2 regions of the Pararhizobium sp. DWP1-1-3 genome follow, and region 2 is predicted to be linked to the other one. Evidence: riboswitches for the same ligand, from Rfam matches in the RefSeq annotation. Region 2 holds a riboswitch; the other holds the start of a gene.

Region 1 (8,597 bases), on a different contig from region 2:
CTCGAGGTCACATTAGCACACCGAATCGGCACAGCAGTCAAACGCTCTTTGCTGAAGAATCTCGGCCGTAAACGCTAAAAATTCCGTTGACTGTTTGAAAAGTGATAATTCGGCGTGGAAGTGCCTCACTTTGGAGCAGGCCAGAAAATCCATGCCAAACAAATAGATATGGCGGCTTATCGGCGCGGCTTGGTCTGCTCGGTCAGACAGATCTCGATCACTTCGCCTTCTATTTCGCTGCACAGCGTCTCGTATTCGCGGATGATCGCACGATCGACGTTGAGATCCTTCCTCAAGGAATCGAGCGTAGAGCTGGCATCGTGAAAAGCGTCGCAAAGAGTGAGCAGGCCTGCATTCCGCACACTGAGAAGCTGAAGCTGGCCGCGCAGGGCGGGCAACTTCAGCATGAGCTTCCACAAACCCCTCTGCGCCGTGTCTGTCGGCATCGATCTGGTACCTGGTTTGGCCGGCGGATACATATCCTGTGCGTTTTACCTGCTGCGTTAAGGCATGCCTCAACGATCAGCCCGGATTATGTATCGCCTTTTTCAGATCGGTGGGGAGTACGTTACGGTTACAATTGCATCGGCGGGGCATCGAGTGCCGGAGATGGATCGGCTGCGCCGAGGGCGGCAGCCGAAAAGGTGAAGGGAAAATCCCTTTAAAAATCCCAGTCGTCGTCCTCGGTCGCGACGGCCTTGCCGATGACGTAGGATGAGCCGGAACCGGAGAAGAAGTCATGGTTCTCGTCGGCGTTCGGCGATAGCGCCGAGAGGATCGCGGGATTGACCTTGCAGGCCTCCGGCGGAAACAGTGCCTCATAGCCGAGGTTCATCAGCGCCTTGTTGGCGTTGTAGTGCAGGAATTTCTTCACGTCCTCGGTCAGCCCGACGCCGTCATAAAGCGTTTCGGTATATTTGGCCTCATTGTCATAAAGCTCGAACAGGAGTTCATAGGCAAAGTCCTTGATCTCCTGCTGTTTTTGCGCGCTCAGCCGCTCCAGTCCTTTCTGGAACTTGTAGCCGATGTAGTAGCCGTGCACCGCCTCGTCGCGGATGATCAGGCGGATCATGTCGGCGGTATTGGTCAATTTTGCCCGGCTCGACCAGAACATCGGCAGGTAGAAACCGGAATAAAACAGGAAGCTCTCGAGAAAGACACTGGCGACCTTGCGCTTCAGCGGATCGGGATTGCGATAGTGTTCGAGGATGAGAGCCGACTTGCGCTGCAGGTGCTCGTTTTCCTCCGACCAGCGATAGGCGTCGTCGACATCCGGCGTCGAGCAGAGCGTCGAGAAGATCGAGGAATAGGAGCGGGCATGCACCGCTTCCATGAAGGAGATGTTGGAATAGACGGCCTCCTCATGCTGGGTGATCGCATCTTCCATCAGCTTTGGCGCGCCGATGCTGGTCTGGATCGTATCCAGCAGGGTCAGTCCGGTGAAGACGCGGATCGTCAACTGCTGCTCTTCCGGCCGCAGCGTCGCCCAGGATGGAATGTCGTTGGAGAGCGGCACCTTTTCCGGCAGCCAGAAATTCCCGGTCAGCCGGTTCCAGACTTCCAGGTCCTTGTCGTCCTCGATGCGGTTCCAGTTGATGGCGCGCACGCGCGAAACTGGCTTGATGGCGATGTTCATGGGCATGTCTTTCCTCAATAAATCTTACAGGGCGCCTGGCCCCCTCACCCTGCCCTCTCCGCACGGGGAGAGGAGAACCCCTCGCGCTAGCCGCTCGTCTCTTCTCCCCATCGGGGAGAAGGCGCCGGCAGTCGGATGAGGGGGGCTCCGGGCTCGAGCGTGACTGAAACGGCAGGGCCTCAAATCACAAACTGCACGACACGCAGCCCTGCACCTCGGTGCCGGACAACGCCATCTGGCGAAGGCGGATGTAGTAGATCGTCTTGATGCCCTTTTTCCAGGCATAGATCTGCGCCTTGTTGATATCGCGCGTCGTTGCCGTATCGCGGAAGAACAGGGTCAGTGAAAGGCCCTGATCGACATGCTGCGTTGCCGCCGCATAGGTATCGATGATCTTATCAGGGCCGATCTCATAGGCGTCCTGGTAATAGTCGAGATTGTCGTTGGTCATGAACGGCGCCGGATAGTAGACGCGTCCGATCTTGCCCTCCTTGCGGATCTCGATCTTCGAGACGATCGGATGGATCGAGGAGGTCGAGTGGTTGATATAGGAGATCGATCCCGTCGGCGGCACGGCCTGGAGGTTCTGGTTATAGAGGCCGCTCGCCATGACATCCGACTTCAGGGCCAGCCAGTCTTCCTGCGTCGGGATGTGGATGCCGGCGGTCTCGAACAGTTCGGCGACACGCCCGGTCGCCGGCACCCATTCCTTCTCGGTGTATTTGTCGAAATAGTCGCCGGAAGCGTATTTCGAGTTCTCAAAACCCTTGAAGCTCGACCCGCGCTCGACGGCGATCCGGTTCGATGCCCGGATGGCATGGTAGGTCACCGTGTAGAAATAGATATTGGTGAAATCGACGCCTTCGTCCGAGCCGTAGTGGATGCGCTCGCGGGCGAGATAGCCGTGCAGGTTCATCTGGCCGAGGCCGATGGCGTGGCTGTCGTCATTGCCTTTCTCGATCGACGGCACCGAGGAGATATGGCTCATGTCGGAAACGGCGGTCAGCGCCCGGATCGACGTCTCGATGGTCTTGCCGAAATCGGAGCTGTCCATCGCGGCGGCAATGTTCAGCGAGCCGAGATTGCAGGAAATGTCCTTGCCCATATGCTCGTAGGATAGGTCGTCATTATATTCGCTGGCCTCGCTCACCTGCAGAATTTCCGAGCAGAGATTGCTCATGGTGATGCGGCCGGCGATCGGATTGGCCCGGTTCACCGTGTCTTCGAACATGATGTAGGGATAGCCGCTCTCGAACTGGATTTCAGCCAGAACCTGGAAGAATTCGCGCGCCTTGATCTTCTTCTTGGAAATGCGGGCATCGTCCGCCATCTCGCGGTACTTTTCCGTGACCGAGATTTCGGTGAACGGCACACCGTAGACGCGCTCCACGTCGTAGGGTGAAAACAGATACATGTCCTCGTTGTTCTTCGCCAGCTCGAAGGTGATATCGGGCACGACGACGCCGAGCGACAGCGTCTTGATGCGGATCTTCTCGTCGGCATTTTCGCGCTTGGTATCGAGAAAGCGCATGATATCGGGGTGATGGGCGTTGAGATAGACGGCCCCTGCCCCCTGGCGGGCGCCAAGCTGGTTGGCATAGGAAAAACTGTCTTCCAGCAGCTTCATCACCGGAATGATACCGGACGACTGGTTTTCGATCTGCTTGATCGGCGCACCGGCCTCGCGGATATTGGTCAGCGACAGGGCAACGCCGCCGCCGCGCTTGGACAGTTGCAGCGCTGAATTGATGCCGCGCGCGATCGATTCCATATTGTCTTCGACGCGCAGCAGAAAGCAGGAAACGAGCTCGCCGCGCTGCTTCTTGCCGGCATTGAGGAAGGTTGGCGTTGCAGGCTGGAAGCGGCCGGAAATGATCTCGTCGACCATGTCGCGGGCCGTCGCCTCGTTGCCCTGCGCCAGCGCCAGCGCCACCATGCAGATGCGGTCTTCGTAGCGCTCGAGATAGCGTTTTCCGTCGAAGGTCTTCAGCGTGTAGCTGGTGTAATACTTGAAGGCGCCGAGGAAGGTCGGGAAACGGAATTTCTTGGCATAGGCGTGATCGTAGAGGTCGCGCACGAAGTTGAACGAATACTGGTCGAGAACCTCGCGCTCGTAATAGCCCTCGGTCACCAGATAATCGAGCTTCTCCCGCAGATTATGGAAGAACACGGTGTTCTGGTTGACGTGCTGGAGGAAATACTGCTTCGCCGCCAGCCTGTCCTTGTCCAGCTGGATCCTGCCCTCGTCGTCATAGAGGTTCAGCATCGCGTTCAGCGCGTGATAGTCAATCGCCTGTTCAGTGACCTTCAAAGGGCGTTCGAGCGTTGAGACGTCCAAAATCGTTCCAATCCATTGATGACATTGGCGACGTCCTCGTCCGTGCCCAGAAGCTCGAACCTGTAGAGGTACGGCACCCGGCATTTATCCGAGATGACATTGCCCGCGAGACCGAACGTCTCGCCGAAATTGCTGTTGCCGGCGGCGATCACGCCCCGGATGAGGGATCGGTTGTCCGCGTTGTTGAGAAAGCGGATCACCTGCTTGGGAACAGCCCCCTTGCCGTCATCGCCGCAATAGGTCGGCAGGATGAGGACGAAGGGTTCGCGCACATCGGGCGTTTCCGCGCCACTGCTGACGGGAATACGGGCCGATTTCAAACCGAGCTTGGCGACGAAGCGATGGGTATTTTCCGACAGGCTGGAATAGTAGACGATCAGGCCCATCGCTTGTCCACCCGCACTCAGGCCGCGCTCAGGACAGCGCGTTGATCTTGTCCGGACGGAATCCAGCCCAATGGTCCTGGCCCGCAATCACCACCGGAACCTGCTGGTATCCGAGGCCGATCACCTTCGCGAAGGCGTCCTCGTCCTTGGAAATGTCGACGACCTGATAGTCGATGCCTTCGCGATCGAGCGCGCGATAGGTCGCGGTGCACTGGACGCAGAAAGGCTTGCTGTAGACGGTAATGTTCATGATGGTCCTCGTGGTCTGTGATATTGCTGGCACACGAAAGGCTCCGAGCCGCTGCACGCGGATCCGATCGTGGGGTCTTGTATTGCGATACTTGCGGGAGGTTAGGCCTGCGCCGCCGATCCCGCATATCTTGGTCTGCGAATTCGATTGACTGACATGCCTTCACCCCGAAGCCTTTTTGGCGGGCATCGGAAGAACGCAATCCAAAGCGGAATCATTCCGCTGCACATCACGCGACCTTCCGGGCACCCCGCCCGTGGACGTTTTGTTCAATGCAGGTCTCCTGGCTTGCGGGTCGTGGCGTCCATTCCGTCTTCCCGAAGCCTGATGCTTCAGTGACCTGAAATGAAACAGACGCTCGCCGCTTACAGTTGCGGGGGCAGCTCCGGTTTTGCCTGCCTTTATGGCCAAGCGCACCGCATTCCCTCTTAGCCTCCCTACCTTGCGATTTGGAGGAACCTTTAACACTAGATATAGTATACGACAGGAAAATAACGTCAATGTGTAGACATCGGAAACATGCCTTGCGGTGCATATTTTTTGCAGCTTTGTGGATAATGGGGAGTTAATGCCCGCCACGGCAATCGGCTGTGGATAGTGGGGCAGCCGCCCGGGACAGTGGCCCCGGTATCAGTAATGAGCCACGCGCGTGGGCCGCCGGGCGCCCGTCTGGACCGGCCGGGACGACGAACCACCTATCACTCGGCAGCGGCAGCTGCACGGCGGCGGCCGATGGTGGCCTGGGTGAGCAGCAGCGCGCCGACGGCGCAGAGCGCGATGCCCGTGGCCATCGGAACGGCCGTGCCGTCGAAGAACACCGAGGCGATCACCATGGCGACGGCGGCGGTGACGAAATGCAGCGTTCCCATCAGCGACGATGCCGTGCCGGCGATTTCGCCGTGGTCTTCCAGCGCCAATACCGCACTGGTCGGAATGACCAGACCGAGAAAGCCGTAACCGACGAACAGGAACGCGGCCATCACCGGCAGCTGGTTGAAGCCGAGGCTCATGACGATGGCCATCGCCGCCATGGTCAGCGCGAAGGCTGCAACGGCGATGCGCATGACCCGGACGAGCCCAAACCGTTCGCCGAACCAGCCGGTCGCCTGCGATACCGCGAAGAACGACACGGCATTGATCGAGAAGGCAAAGCTGTATTGCGTCGGCGACAGGCCGTAATAGTCGATCAGCACGAAGGGCGAGTTGGCGAGATAGACGAGGAAGCTGGAAATGCCGAGGCCGCCGATGAAGGTCAGCGTCAGAAAATTCTTGTCCCTGAGCAGCAGGCCGTAGGCAGCCATGGCGCTGCGCAGGCCACTCCCGGCACGGTGCTCCCTCAGGCGGGTTTCCTGCAATTGCGTCGCCAGCAGGATGAGGCCGATGAAGGCGGCGATCATCACCGCCCAGAACACGCCGCGCCAGCCGTAGAACTCGATGACGGCACTGCCGGTCAGCGGCGCCAGGATCGGCGAGATGCTGAACACCAGCATCAACAGCGACATCAGCCGGGCGGCCTGCACGCCGGTATGCATGTCGCGAACGATGGCGCGCGGGATGACCATGCCGGCAGCTCCGCCGATCCCCTGCAGGAAGCGGAAGGCGATCAGCGTTTCGATATCGCTTGCCAATGCGCAGCCGATGCTGGCGAGCGCAAAGATGCCGATACCGATATAGAGCGGCGCCTTGCGGCCCCACATATCGGACAGGGGACCGTAGACCAGCTGCGCCACCGCAAAGGAGACGAAGAAGGCGAGCAGGCTCAGCTGCACGATATGGTTCTCGGCGCCAAGGTCCTGCCCGATCGAGGGCAGCGCCGGCAGGTACATGTCTATGGCAAACGGGCCGATGGCCGACAACAGGCCGAGGATGAGGGCAGTCCGGAAGAAGGAGGACGTCATGGGGGGCATCTTTCAGAAAACGGCCGCACAAAACCGGGTCGGTCTGGCGCCGCGTTGCTCTCAGGAGTTCACCGTGATCGTTGCCAAGGGCGCGCGGTGCTTGGGAGGACGCCTGCTTGGCAAGCCGTGTCAATATTATTGGACAGAGCTGTAAAATTAGACACCATTGTCTAAAACGTCAAGAGGCATTATCTTCGGCCGATGAAAACCAATCATGACACAGTGCCGAAAATGTCCGTGCATAGCCAGCGCGGGCAATGTGCCAAGCGCAAGTCCATTCTGGAAGCCGCCGCCCAAGTCTTTTGCCGTCAAGGCTTTACCGGCGCCAGCATCGACGAGATCGCCGCCGAAGCCTGCGTCTCGCGTCAGACCGTCTACAACCACTATCGCGAAAAAGAGAACCTGTTCACCGCCGTGGTCGAGGACGTGATGGACCGGGCAAACGCCATGCTGTTCACCACTCTCTCAACCTTTCCCGAGAAGCCGGACAATCTCGAAGACGATCTCGTCGCCTTTGCCGTGCGCCTCAGCCACAATTGCATCTGCAACCAGGATGGAAAATTCCTGCGCAAGCTGGTCCAGTCCGAAGGCGAGCGTTATCCGCACCTGTTCGAAAGCTGGCGCCAGCATGGCCCTGGCAAGATCGGCACGGCACTGGCCGCACTTTTTGCCCGGCTCGCCCACAAGGGCCTTTTGCAGGCAGACGATTTCGACGTTGCGGCGCGTCAATTTCTGGCACTGGTCAATGCCGACCTGCAGATGAGCACGCTGTTTGGCGTCACGCCGACGGAAGCAGAACTGGACATTGCGGCCCGCAATGCCGTGCGGACATTCATGCGGGCCTATGGGCCAGCGCAGGCAAACACGCTGGCTGTCAAGACGGCGTAAGTCCCGGCGTCAGCTGACACCGGTGATCATCGAGACGATCTCGTTCTTGTTGGTCTCCGCAGTCCTGCGGATGCCGATCTGTTTGCCACGCCTCAGAACGCAGATCCGGTCCGACAGCTTGAACACCTGATCGAGGCTGTGGCTGATGATCAGCACGCCGATATTGCGCGACTTCAGCGATTGCACGATTTCCTCGACCTTCGCGGTTTCCGCGACCCCGAGCGCCGCCGTGGGTTCGTCGAGCAGGATCAGCTTCTTTGCCCAGCGGGTGGCCCGCGCAATCGCAACGCCCTGACGCTGGCCGCCGGACAGATCGCGGATCGTCGCGTGCGCCGAGGGGATGCGCACGTCGAGTTCCTTCACCAGCTTTTCCGTTTCCGAAATCATCGTCTTGCGATCGAGCAGGCCGATGCCGTTGGTGAGTTCGCGTCCGAGGAACATGTTCATATAGACCGTCTGCTGGTCGGCCAGCGCCAGATCCTGATAGACCACCTCGATGCCGTGCGAGCGGGCCATGGTGGCGCTGGACATCGCGACCGTCTCGCCCTCGATGGTGATCGTGCCGGAGGACGGGCCATAGACGCCGGAAACAATCTTGATCAGCGTCGATTTGCCGGCACCGTTATCGCCGACGAGGGCAACGATTTCGCCGGGATAGATATCGAGCGAAAAATTCTCGATGGCGACAACGGCGTCGAAATTCTTGCGGATGTCCTTGAGCTGCAGCACAGGGGCCTGAGTGTTCATGGTCATTCTCCTATACCGGCCAGGATTGAGGTTCGCCGAAACCGTTCTCGATGCTTTCGACCTTCGGCAAACCCTTGGATATTCCAGACACGCCGACGACATAGGCGCGGGTGACAAAGGCCTGCCCGCGGAACCCGAAGACGGCGGTGTCGCCGGGCTTCGGCGCCTTCGGTCCACCAGCATCGATCATCGCGTAATAGTCGATGGCCGATGGTGGCGGCACTTCGACACTGCGCAGCGACGATGCCGCGACCGTCGGCTCGTCAGAGACGATCGCCTTGACGTCATAGTCCGGAAAGATCGGGTCGATGTAGAAGCCGCCGCCGAAGCAATACGCCTTGCCGGCGGACAGATGAGAGACCTCGGTGAGGTAGCAGACGGCTGGAAGCTCGGGCAGGTCTTCCACGACATGCAGCGCCGTCGTGCCGTGCAGGCCGTTGCCGGGCTCGCATTG
Region 2 (8,597 bases):
TGTCGAACAGGCTGAGCGCATCATCGACGCTCTTCAGGCCGGCAAAAGCGACCTGATGGCCGCGCGGCCGCGGAAACAGTTTCAGCACCGCGCCGGTGATGATCCCGAGCGTGCCTTCGGCGCCGATGAACAGGTCGCGCAGGTCGTAGCCGGTATTGTCCTTCTTCAGCCGCCGCAGCCCGTCCCAGACCTCGCCGGTCGGCAGAACGACTTCGAGGCCGAGGCAGAGTTGCCGCATGTTGCCATAAGCCAGAACCGCAGTCCCACCGGCATTGGTGGAGAGATTGCCGCCGATCCGGCAGGATCCTTCCGAGCCGAGCGACAACGGAAACAGCCGGTCATGCGCTTCCGCCGCCTTCTGGATATCGGCGAGAATGCAGCCGGCATCGGCGACGATGACATTGCCGACCGGATCGATATCGCGGATGCGGTTCAGCCGCTGCAACGACAGGACGATATCGGCGGCCCCGGTGCGCGGGATCTGTCCCGCCACATGGCCGGTATTGCCACCCTGCGGCACGATCGCGACGCCGGTTTCGCTGGCAAGCTTGAGGATCTGCGAGATTTCCTGAACGCTGCCGGGCCTCAGCACCAGCGGCGCATTGCCCTTGTAGAGGCCGCGGGATTCAATGAGATAAGGCGCGATGTCGGCCTGATCCGTCAGTGCATTCCCGTTGCCGACAATGGCAGCGAAGCGGGCAATGAGATCGGCAGAGGGCAGGGCGTTGGTCATAGGGTCATTCCCGTGGGGCAGCAGCCCGTTCGATCCGGTCGAGGATTGCCTCGCCAAGCCCCTCATTGGGGATGACGCCGAAGGCAATGGTTTGGGCGCCGGAGGCATCGGCCCGTTTCATGAAGGCAAACAGATTGGCAGCGGCTTCGCGCAGGTTTTCGGACGGGCTGAGATCCAAAACGACGACGGCGTTTTCCTCGCCCGGCAAGGGCTTGCCGCCGAACCGTATCAGCGCTTCCCCGGCTTTCACATCCGTTGCGTTCAGCCGCACGGCAGCGCCCGGCGCATAATGGGAAGCCAGCATGCCCGGCGCTTCGATTGCAGCTCCGGCTGTGTCCGGTCTCGCGACCCTCCTGCCGGCCAGCGCCTCGATATCGGCGACGTCCAGACCGCCTGGACGCAGCAGCCGGATTTCATCGCCCTCGACCTTGACGATGGTCGATTCCAGGCCGATTTCCGCAGCGCCGGCATCAAGGATCAGTGCCAGTTTGTCGCCGAGATCGGCTTCGACATGGGCGGCGCTGGTCGGACTGATCTTGCCGGAAGTATTGGCGCTGGGCGCTGCCAGGGGGCTGCCAAAGCGCTTGATGACCTCCCGTGAAAAACCGTCCGGCATGCGGATGCCCAGCGTATCGAGGCCGGCGGAGGCGAGCGGATGGACGCTGCTGTCCGGCTTGATCGGCAGGATCAGCGTCAGCGGTCCCGGCCAGAAGGCTTCGGCCAGCTTCCGCGATAGGGGATCGAAGGCGACATGGGCTTCCGCCATGGCAAAATCGGCGACATGGCAGATCAGCGGATTGAAGCGCGGACGGCCTTTCATTTCATAGATTCGGCTGATCGCGTCCGGATTGGTGGCGTCGGCCGCCAGCCCGTAGACCGTCTCTGTCGGAATCGCCACAGGCAGGCCTTCGCCAAGCGTTTCGCAGGCGGCCGCCAAGGCGCGGTCCGGCTCGGTCCGTGTGTCTATGATCAGCGCCATCAAACTTCCAAACGTCAATGCGCCAGTCCTTAAAAACCCAGGCAGGCGCTCCGGCGTTTCCTTTACAGGGCGAAGCTGGACGTTGCCAAGCGCATTCGCTGGCGATGTGAAGGCTGGCGCCGATTGTGCCTTTTCGCGACAGCCGGAATTCGGGTTTCTTAAAATGCGACAGGTCCGGTTAGCAGCGGGGAAAGTTGCCCATGCTAGCTGTCGGATTCTGCACTCAGCCGGAGCCCTTATGGCCAACAAGAAATCCATGCCGAACGACCTTGCGCTGCGCATCGCCACCGCCATGCATCAGATGGGCATCGATGCCATCCCAAGGAATTACGAACTCGTCTACGAGGCTTATGGCGGGGCCAATCCGGACCTGGTTCGCGAGTTCATCGCGCTCGGCAAGTACAAGTCGCAAACGGCGCTCGATGAACTGGGCCGCAAATATCTGCCGCATCACCACGAGGCGAGCGTGCTGGCGCGATCGACGACGATCGTGCGCGACGAGATGAGCAATTTCATGAACCTCCTGTCGCGCGAAAAAGACCAGCTTGATGATTATGGCAAGCTGATCAGCGAGGCGACAAAGGCGCTGGTGGTGTCCGGTGACGCGAGCCAGGCGGCGCTTGCCAATTCCATCCAGGCGCTGAAGCGGGCCACCGAGCGGCAGGTGTCGCACAATGCCGAAATGGAGCAGAGCGTCACGGCGCAATCGACCGTCATTGCCGGCGTCCAGAAGGATCTTGCCGACTTCGAAGCGCGGAAATTTTCGGATGCAGTCACCGGGCTTGCCAATCGCCGCGCCTTCAACAAGGCGCTGGCCAAGGTCTATGCCGATCCGGATCTGCCGCTTGCCTGCGGCATCGCCATCGCCGAACCCGATACCAGCCGCCGCCTATCGGGAGAGCAGGCGGCGGCATTGGCCGAGCCGCTGGCCCGGCATATCGGCGGCATCATCCAGCAGGCGTTTCCGTCAAGCGAACTCGTCGCCCGTTTCGACGGCACCCGTTTCGGTTTTCTGGTCAATGCGGGCGAGGAGCGGGAGGTGGTGCGGCTTGTGGCGCTGTTGCGCTCGGCCTTGCGCGGCACGCATTTCACACATCCGAAAACCGGGCGCGATCTCGGCTGCGTGACGCTTTCGGTGGGCATCTGCATGTCGGATGATGCCAGCAACGCCTTCGATCTTGTCGGTACGGCGGAAAAGGCGCTTGCCAGGGCGCAGGGCAAGGGCGGCGACCAGACCATCGTTCATGGCGCCGAAGGCGAGCAGCCGCCCGGGCGCGATTGGCTGATCTACAAGCAGTGATCAGAGGCTGCCGATGATCTTGCGAAGCTGTTCGTTGCGGGCGCCAAGCAGAAGCACGTTCTTCAGGGCTTCCTTGGGGTCGCGGGTGCGAAACAACAGCCCGTTGTCATGCACCGCGCGATTGACCGTCAGCTTGCCGGCCTCGGCGTCCATCTCGGTTGCCACAGCGAAATACATCCGTGCATAGCCGAGCTTGATCTTTTCGAAAAAATGCTGGTCGTCGCCGATATCGGAAAAGAAATTGGCAATGTAGAACGACCAGCGGACGTCCTCGAACTTGGCAAATTTCGTCCGTGCGGCCGTCACATGGCAGTAACCGAGATGCGGGCTATCGGCGAGCGTGCGGTGGAAAAGCAGTCTGGGAAACCGGATCGACCGGTGGAAGCCGTTGATCCGCTCATGCGTCGCGGTACCGGCCGCTTCGAGCTTCTTGCCGGTGCGGGTGGCGACTTCCTGATGGGTCAGATAGCGTTTTTCTGTGGCACTCCATTCCTGCTGGTGCCGGTTGATCCGCCCTGTGCGCAGGAATTCGGTATAGATCGCCGCCTTCGGCGATGGAGCCGGCTTCTTGACTGCGGCGGCATCGAAATATCTCAAGTTTGACATCGGCCTGTACCAGAATGCGCGGAATGCAGACAAAGCACTCCGGGGCGTAATCGCTCACGAGATGAAGCTAACGTGTTATGGTTAATGCAGTCTTTCCAGGCATCAACCTTTTGCCGCGCAGTATGCACATGGCGGCGCCAGCACTGGTGCCGCGCGATGTCGCAAAGAGGCCGCTTCGCAGCCGATTGCCGAAGCGTTGCGCGGAAAACCGGCCTTTTGCTGAAAATTCAGCAGATCACGTTGTTTATGCTTATAAAATAGCCACATGGGCCGTGGCTGCATGCAATCTCTTCCGTGTCGTCTTTCTGGAATCGGATGTCGTAAACTGGCGGCTGTTTTTCCGGGCGTGCGGATTAGATGAAGACACTCAAGGTGCCGTCTTTATAGGGAAGGGCGGAGAATTGGGAAGCCGGTCGAAATCCGGCGCTGCCCCCGCAACGGTGGTGGAGCGAAACCTCGGCAAAAGGCCACTGGAGAAATCCGGGAAGGCGCCGGGATCGTCCGCAAGGACAGCTCCAGAGCCCGGAAACCAGCCTTGTGATGAAATTGATATCTGGGTTGCGGCGGGCAGCCGGAAGGAGAACCACTGTAGCCACGCGCTCTCCCGGCGCGCCGGCGGTTCCTTTCCTGTCTGCTGCAACGTTCAAAAAGTTGGCGAGCACAAGGAAATGACCATGGATCTCCGCAGCGAAGTCCTCCGCACATTGAAGAACCGGCGCGGCACGCACAGTCTTGAGCAGGCCTTCTACACCGATCCCGATCTCTACCGGCTCGATATGGAGGAAATCTGGTACAAGGACTGGCTGTTCATCGGTCATGACTGCGAAATCCCGAAATCCGGCAATTATTTCACCGTGCAGGTCGGCGAGTATCCGGTCGTCATCGTCCGCGATCGCACAGGCACCGTGCGGGCGCTGCACAATTCCTGCCGCCATCGCGGCTCGCGCGTCTGCGCCGGTGCCAAGGGCTCGTCCGCCAAGCTTGTCTGTCCCTATCACCAGTGGACTTACGAGCTGGATGGCAAGCTTTTGTTCGCCCGCCAGATGGGCGAGGATTTCGACAAGAACCAGCATGGCCTGAAACCGATCCATTGCGAAACCATCGGCGGCTATATCTTCATTTGCTTGGCCGAAGAGGCGATGGATTTCCAGCCGGTGCGCGACATGGTCTCGTCCTATGTGACACCGCACAATCTGAAAGACACCAAGGTCGCGTTTGAAAGCACGATCATCGAGAAGGGCAACTGGAAGCTCGTCTGGGAAAACAACCGGGAATGCTATCACTGCGCCGCCAACCACCCGGAGCTTTGCCGCACCTATCCGGAAGCCCCGACGGCAACCGGCGTGCAGGGCGCCAAGGACGATCCGGTCATCGCCGCCCATTGGGCACATTGCGAAGCCTCCGGCCTGCCGAGCGAGTTCAAGATCGATCACAAGGGCCAGTTCCGCGTCGCCCGCATGCCGCTGATCGAGGGCGCTGAAAGCTACACCATGTCCGGCAAGCGCGCCGTCAAGCGCCAGCTGTCCGATGATGTCAGCCAGAACCATATCGGCACGCTGTTGCTGTTCCACTATCCGAGCACCTGGAACCATGTGCTGGCCGATCACGCCATCACCTTTCGCGTCCTGCCGCTTGGGCCCGAACTCACCCAGGTCACCACCAAATGGCTGGTGCACAAGGATGCCGTCGAGGGCGTCGATTACAGCATCGACGAGCTGACGCATGTCTGGACCGAGACCAACGACCAGGACCGCCAGATCGTCGAGGAAAACGCCTTCGGCATCCGCTCGCCCGCCTATCAGCCCGGTCCCTATTCGCCGGAGCATGAAGGCGGCGTGATGCAGTTCGTCGAATGGTACACCAACTTCCTGGCGGACCGCCTGCAGGGCAGCTCCATCTCCACCCCTCTGGTTCGGGTCGCCTGACATGACGATTGCCTCATCCTTCCGGCACTTTGACGAGTTGCAGCCGTTCAACGACCGGCAGCAGCTCCTGGAATGCATCTCCGTCACCGCCGAAGGGCCGGACGTGATGACGTTCGGCTTCAAGGCCGACAAGGACAGCTGGTTCCGCTATCTGCCGGGCCAGTTCGTCACGCTCGAGCTGCCGGTTAAGGCGGACGATCCGGTGATGCGCACCTACACCCTGTCCTCGACGCCGTCGCGGCCGTTTTCGGTCGCCGTCACCGTCAAGGCGCAGGCGTCGAGCATCGGCACGCGCTGGATGTTCGAAACCCTCAAGCCGGGCATGAAGCTGAAGGCCTTCGGACCGCTCGGCGACTTCTCCTTCGTGCGTCATCCCGGCGAAAAATACCTGTTCATCTCGGCCGGGTCCGGCATCACGCCGATGATGTCGATGACCCGCTGGATGGCCGATTGCGCCCCGCAGACGGACGTCTCTTTTCTGTCCTGCGCCCGCCAGCCGGATGATCTCTTGTTCCGTGACGAGCTGGAGAACATTTCCCGCAATATGCCGAACCTCAATCTCGGCTTCATCGTCGAGACCCATGCGCCGCGCCACAGCTGGCACGGGCTGCGTGGCCGTATCGAGACCTCCAAACTCGCCTTGCTGGCACCGGATTTCCGCGAACGCACCGTGTTTTGCTGCGGCCCGGAGCCGTTCATGCGCGGCGTCAAATCGATGCTGGAAAGCGTCGGCTTCGACATGAACCGCTACCACGAGGAGAGCTTTCAGCCGGCCAATGCGCCGGATCCGGCAGAGCTTGCCATTCGCGCCGGGGCAGGCGAAGCGGATGCGGCAGCCGTCTCCACCGTCACTTTTACCATGGCCGGCAAGGACGCCAAGTGTCAGCCCGGCCAGACCATCCTGCAGACGGCGCGCTTGGCCGGCGTGCGCATCGGTGCTGCCTGCGAGGGTGGTTTGTGCGGGACCTGCCGGGTGATGAAGATTTCCGGAGAAGTCGAGATGAACCACAATGGCGGTATTCTGGACGACGAAATCGACGAAGGCTACATTTTGGCATGCTGTTCACGGCCGATCGGCGACGTACAGATCGAGGCATAACGCCCGTTGTGCGGGACAACCTAGCGAGAAAATATGTCGTTTACTGTGAGAACCTGCCCGGCCTCGCCGCCTGCAGGCGGCAGCCTTGAAAAACCATCATAGGGTGTTTCGCGGTGGCAAGCTTCGCGTAAGTTGCGGGGCCTAGCCTCAAGGGGCAATCGATACGGGGCGTGACATATGCGAACCAAAGATCTGACCTATGAGCTTCTCCAGGCCTCGAAGATGAGCGCCGAACGCAGCGACAAGAAGATGCTTGTGTTCCTGATCGAGATGGCACTGCTGGAAGCGGAACTATCCATGCCGCCGGCCATCGATATCAAGCGCACCCACCCGGTCCATATTCCCCAGATACCCCGATCGGGAAAATCGCGTATCGACGTCGGAAATACATGAAACTGGCCGGATTGCTACAATCGCGGTTCTACGATTCCGGAACGGCCGGGCTTGCTACCGCCGTCGAGCGGCAGGCTGCAAACACGTCGAGCGCCGGATTGTAGACCTTGGTGACGACGTTCATCATCCCCAGCACGGTGTGGAACAGGTTGTCGTGCGAGGTCGGCGCATCCGCATAGGTCTGAAGGCATCTGCGGTTGAGGCCCGTCAGCTGGGCATACCGGTCGGAAAACCAGGCGATGAAGGGCACATGCGTCTGCTCCGCAGGGGCAAACATGTACGGCGCGCCATGCAGGAACAATCCGTTCTCGCCGAGCGATTCGCCATGATCCGACATGTAGATCATCGCCCCATCGACGCTGTCCTGGTGTTTCTTCAGAAGCTTGATCACCTCGGCGAGGTTATGGTCGGTATAGAGGATCGAATTGTCATAGGCGTTGACGATCTCCTCGCGCGAGCAATCGGAGAGCTGGGGCGTGCGGCAGTCGGGCGTGAAGCGCCGGAATTCTTCCGGATACCGCTGATAATAGGCCGGACCGTGACTGCCGAGCTGGTGCAGCACGATGACGGTATTCCTGGTGATGCCGCCAAGCTTTTCATCGAGCTTGCTCAGGAAAATGTCGTCCAGGCAGCCGTCATCCCTGCAGAGCGGGCTGTTTTTCTGTTTGGTCAGGCTGGCAAAGCTGATGAGGTCGGCGATACCCTTGCTGCCGGTATTGTTGTCCCACCAATAGCCGTCAACGCCGGCGCGGCGCAAAACGTCCATCAGCGTGTCGGTGGACCGGGCCTTGCGGTCGGAATAGTCTTTTCTGCCATAGACCGAAAACATGCAGGGCAATGAGACGGCCGTCGCGGTTCCGCAGCTGGTGGTTTTGGTGAAGTTGGTGACGCCAAGGGCTTTCAGTTCCGGGTTGGTCTCCCTGTCATAGCCATTCAGCGAAAAGTTCATGGCGCGCGCAGTTTCACCGGCGACGATGATGGTGACGACGGGTTTCTTCGCTTGTGCGTAGATCGGGCCGAGCTTGGCGTCTGTGCCGAGCGGGGCGCGGACGATACCGATCTCGCGATAGGTGCTGACCCCGAGGCCAATCGCCGAGGTGATGGCCGCAAACGGCGTCAGCTTGGCCATCATGTCGCGATGTTCTCGGATATTCGAGGATATCCCCGAATAGTTCGACACGATCAGCCCGACGCACAGCGACAGGCAGAGCGAAATAACCGCGACGTTCACGAAGAACTTGCCGATGAAGGGACGATGTCTGATCCGGATCAGGCAGACCAGCGCCGATGGCAGGATGCCGTAGAGGAGGATGTGCAGGAGAAACGTGCCGGTGATCAGCGGACCGGCTTCCTGCGGTGTCGTCACCACGGCGTTGCGGATCATGTCCTTGTCGATCACCACGCCGAAGAAATCGGTATAGTAGGAGGACATCGCCCCGGCGATGAGAAGGAAGACCAGAAACGGCTTGATCAGGTACTTGACCGAGAACAGCACGACGCCAGCAATGACAAGCAGGGTGATCGCCGCGACGAACGTATAGAAGCCGAGGTGGAAGCCGCCG

What was found. Region 2 has a riboswitch for cobalamin ahead of ACP7BS_RS06025 (aromatic ring-hydroxylating oxygenase subunit alpha). Riboswitches for the same ligand answer to the same signal wherever they lie in the genome.
Region 1: it holds a riboswitch for cobalamin, as region 2 does, so the genes downstream of both, nrdH (glutaredoxin-like protein NrdH) here and ACP7BS_RS06025 (aromatic ring-hydroxylating oxygenase subunit alpha) in region 2, are expected to answer to the same signal.

What each region holds. Positions count from the first base shown of each region.
Region 1 covers NZ_JAFCTR010000008.1:5,853-14,449, forward strand. Annotated here, with positions in the region: gene ACP7BS_RS17030 (hypothetical protein) at 177-446, opposite strand; gene nrdF (class 1b ribonucleoside-diphosphate reductase subunit beta) at 662-1,636, opposite strand; gene nrdE (class 1b ribonucleoside-diphosphate reductase subunit alpha) at 1,821-3,974, opposite strand; gene nrdI (class Ib ribonucleoside-diphosphate reductase assembly flavoprotein NrdI) at 3,944-4,360, opposite strand; gene nrdH (glutaredoxin-like protein NrdH) at 4,389-4,610, opposite strand; cobalamin riboswitch at 4,867-5,088, opposite strand; gene ACP7BS_RS17055 (multidrug effflux MFS transporter) at 5,309-6,508, opposite strand; gene ACP7BS_RS17060 (TetR/AcrR family transcriptional regulator) at 6,740-7,396, shown strand; gene ACP7BS_RS17065 (ATP-binding cassette domain-containing protein) at 7,406-8,143, opposite strand; gene ACP7BS_RS17070 (alanine racemase) at 8,154-8,597, opposite strand, start outside.
Region 2 covers NZ_JAFCTR010000002.1:292,453-301,049, reverse strand. Annotated here, with positions in the region: gene ACP7BS_RS06045 (FAD-binding oxidoreductase) at 1-733, opposite strand, end outside; gene ACP7BS_RS06040 (L-threonylcarbamoyladenylate synthase) at 738-1,712, opposite strand; gene ACP7BS_RS06035 (diguanylate cyclase domain-containing protein) at 1,951-3,012, shown strand; gene ACP7BS_RS06030 (DUF6656 family protein) at 3,013-3,618, opposite strand; cobalamin riboswitch at 3,972-4,170, shown strand; gene ACP7BS_RS06025 (aromatic ring-hydroxylating oxygenase subunit alpha) at 4,293-5,543, shown strand; gene ACP7BS_RS06020 (2Fe-2S iron-sulfur cluster-binding protein) at 5,545-6,642, shown strand; gene ACP7BS_RS06015 (hypothetical protein) at 6,820-7,035, shown strand; gene ACP7BS_RS06010 (phosphoethanolamine transferase) at 7,064-8,597, opposite strand, start outside.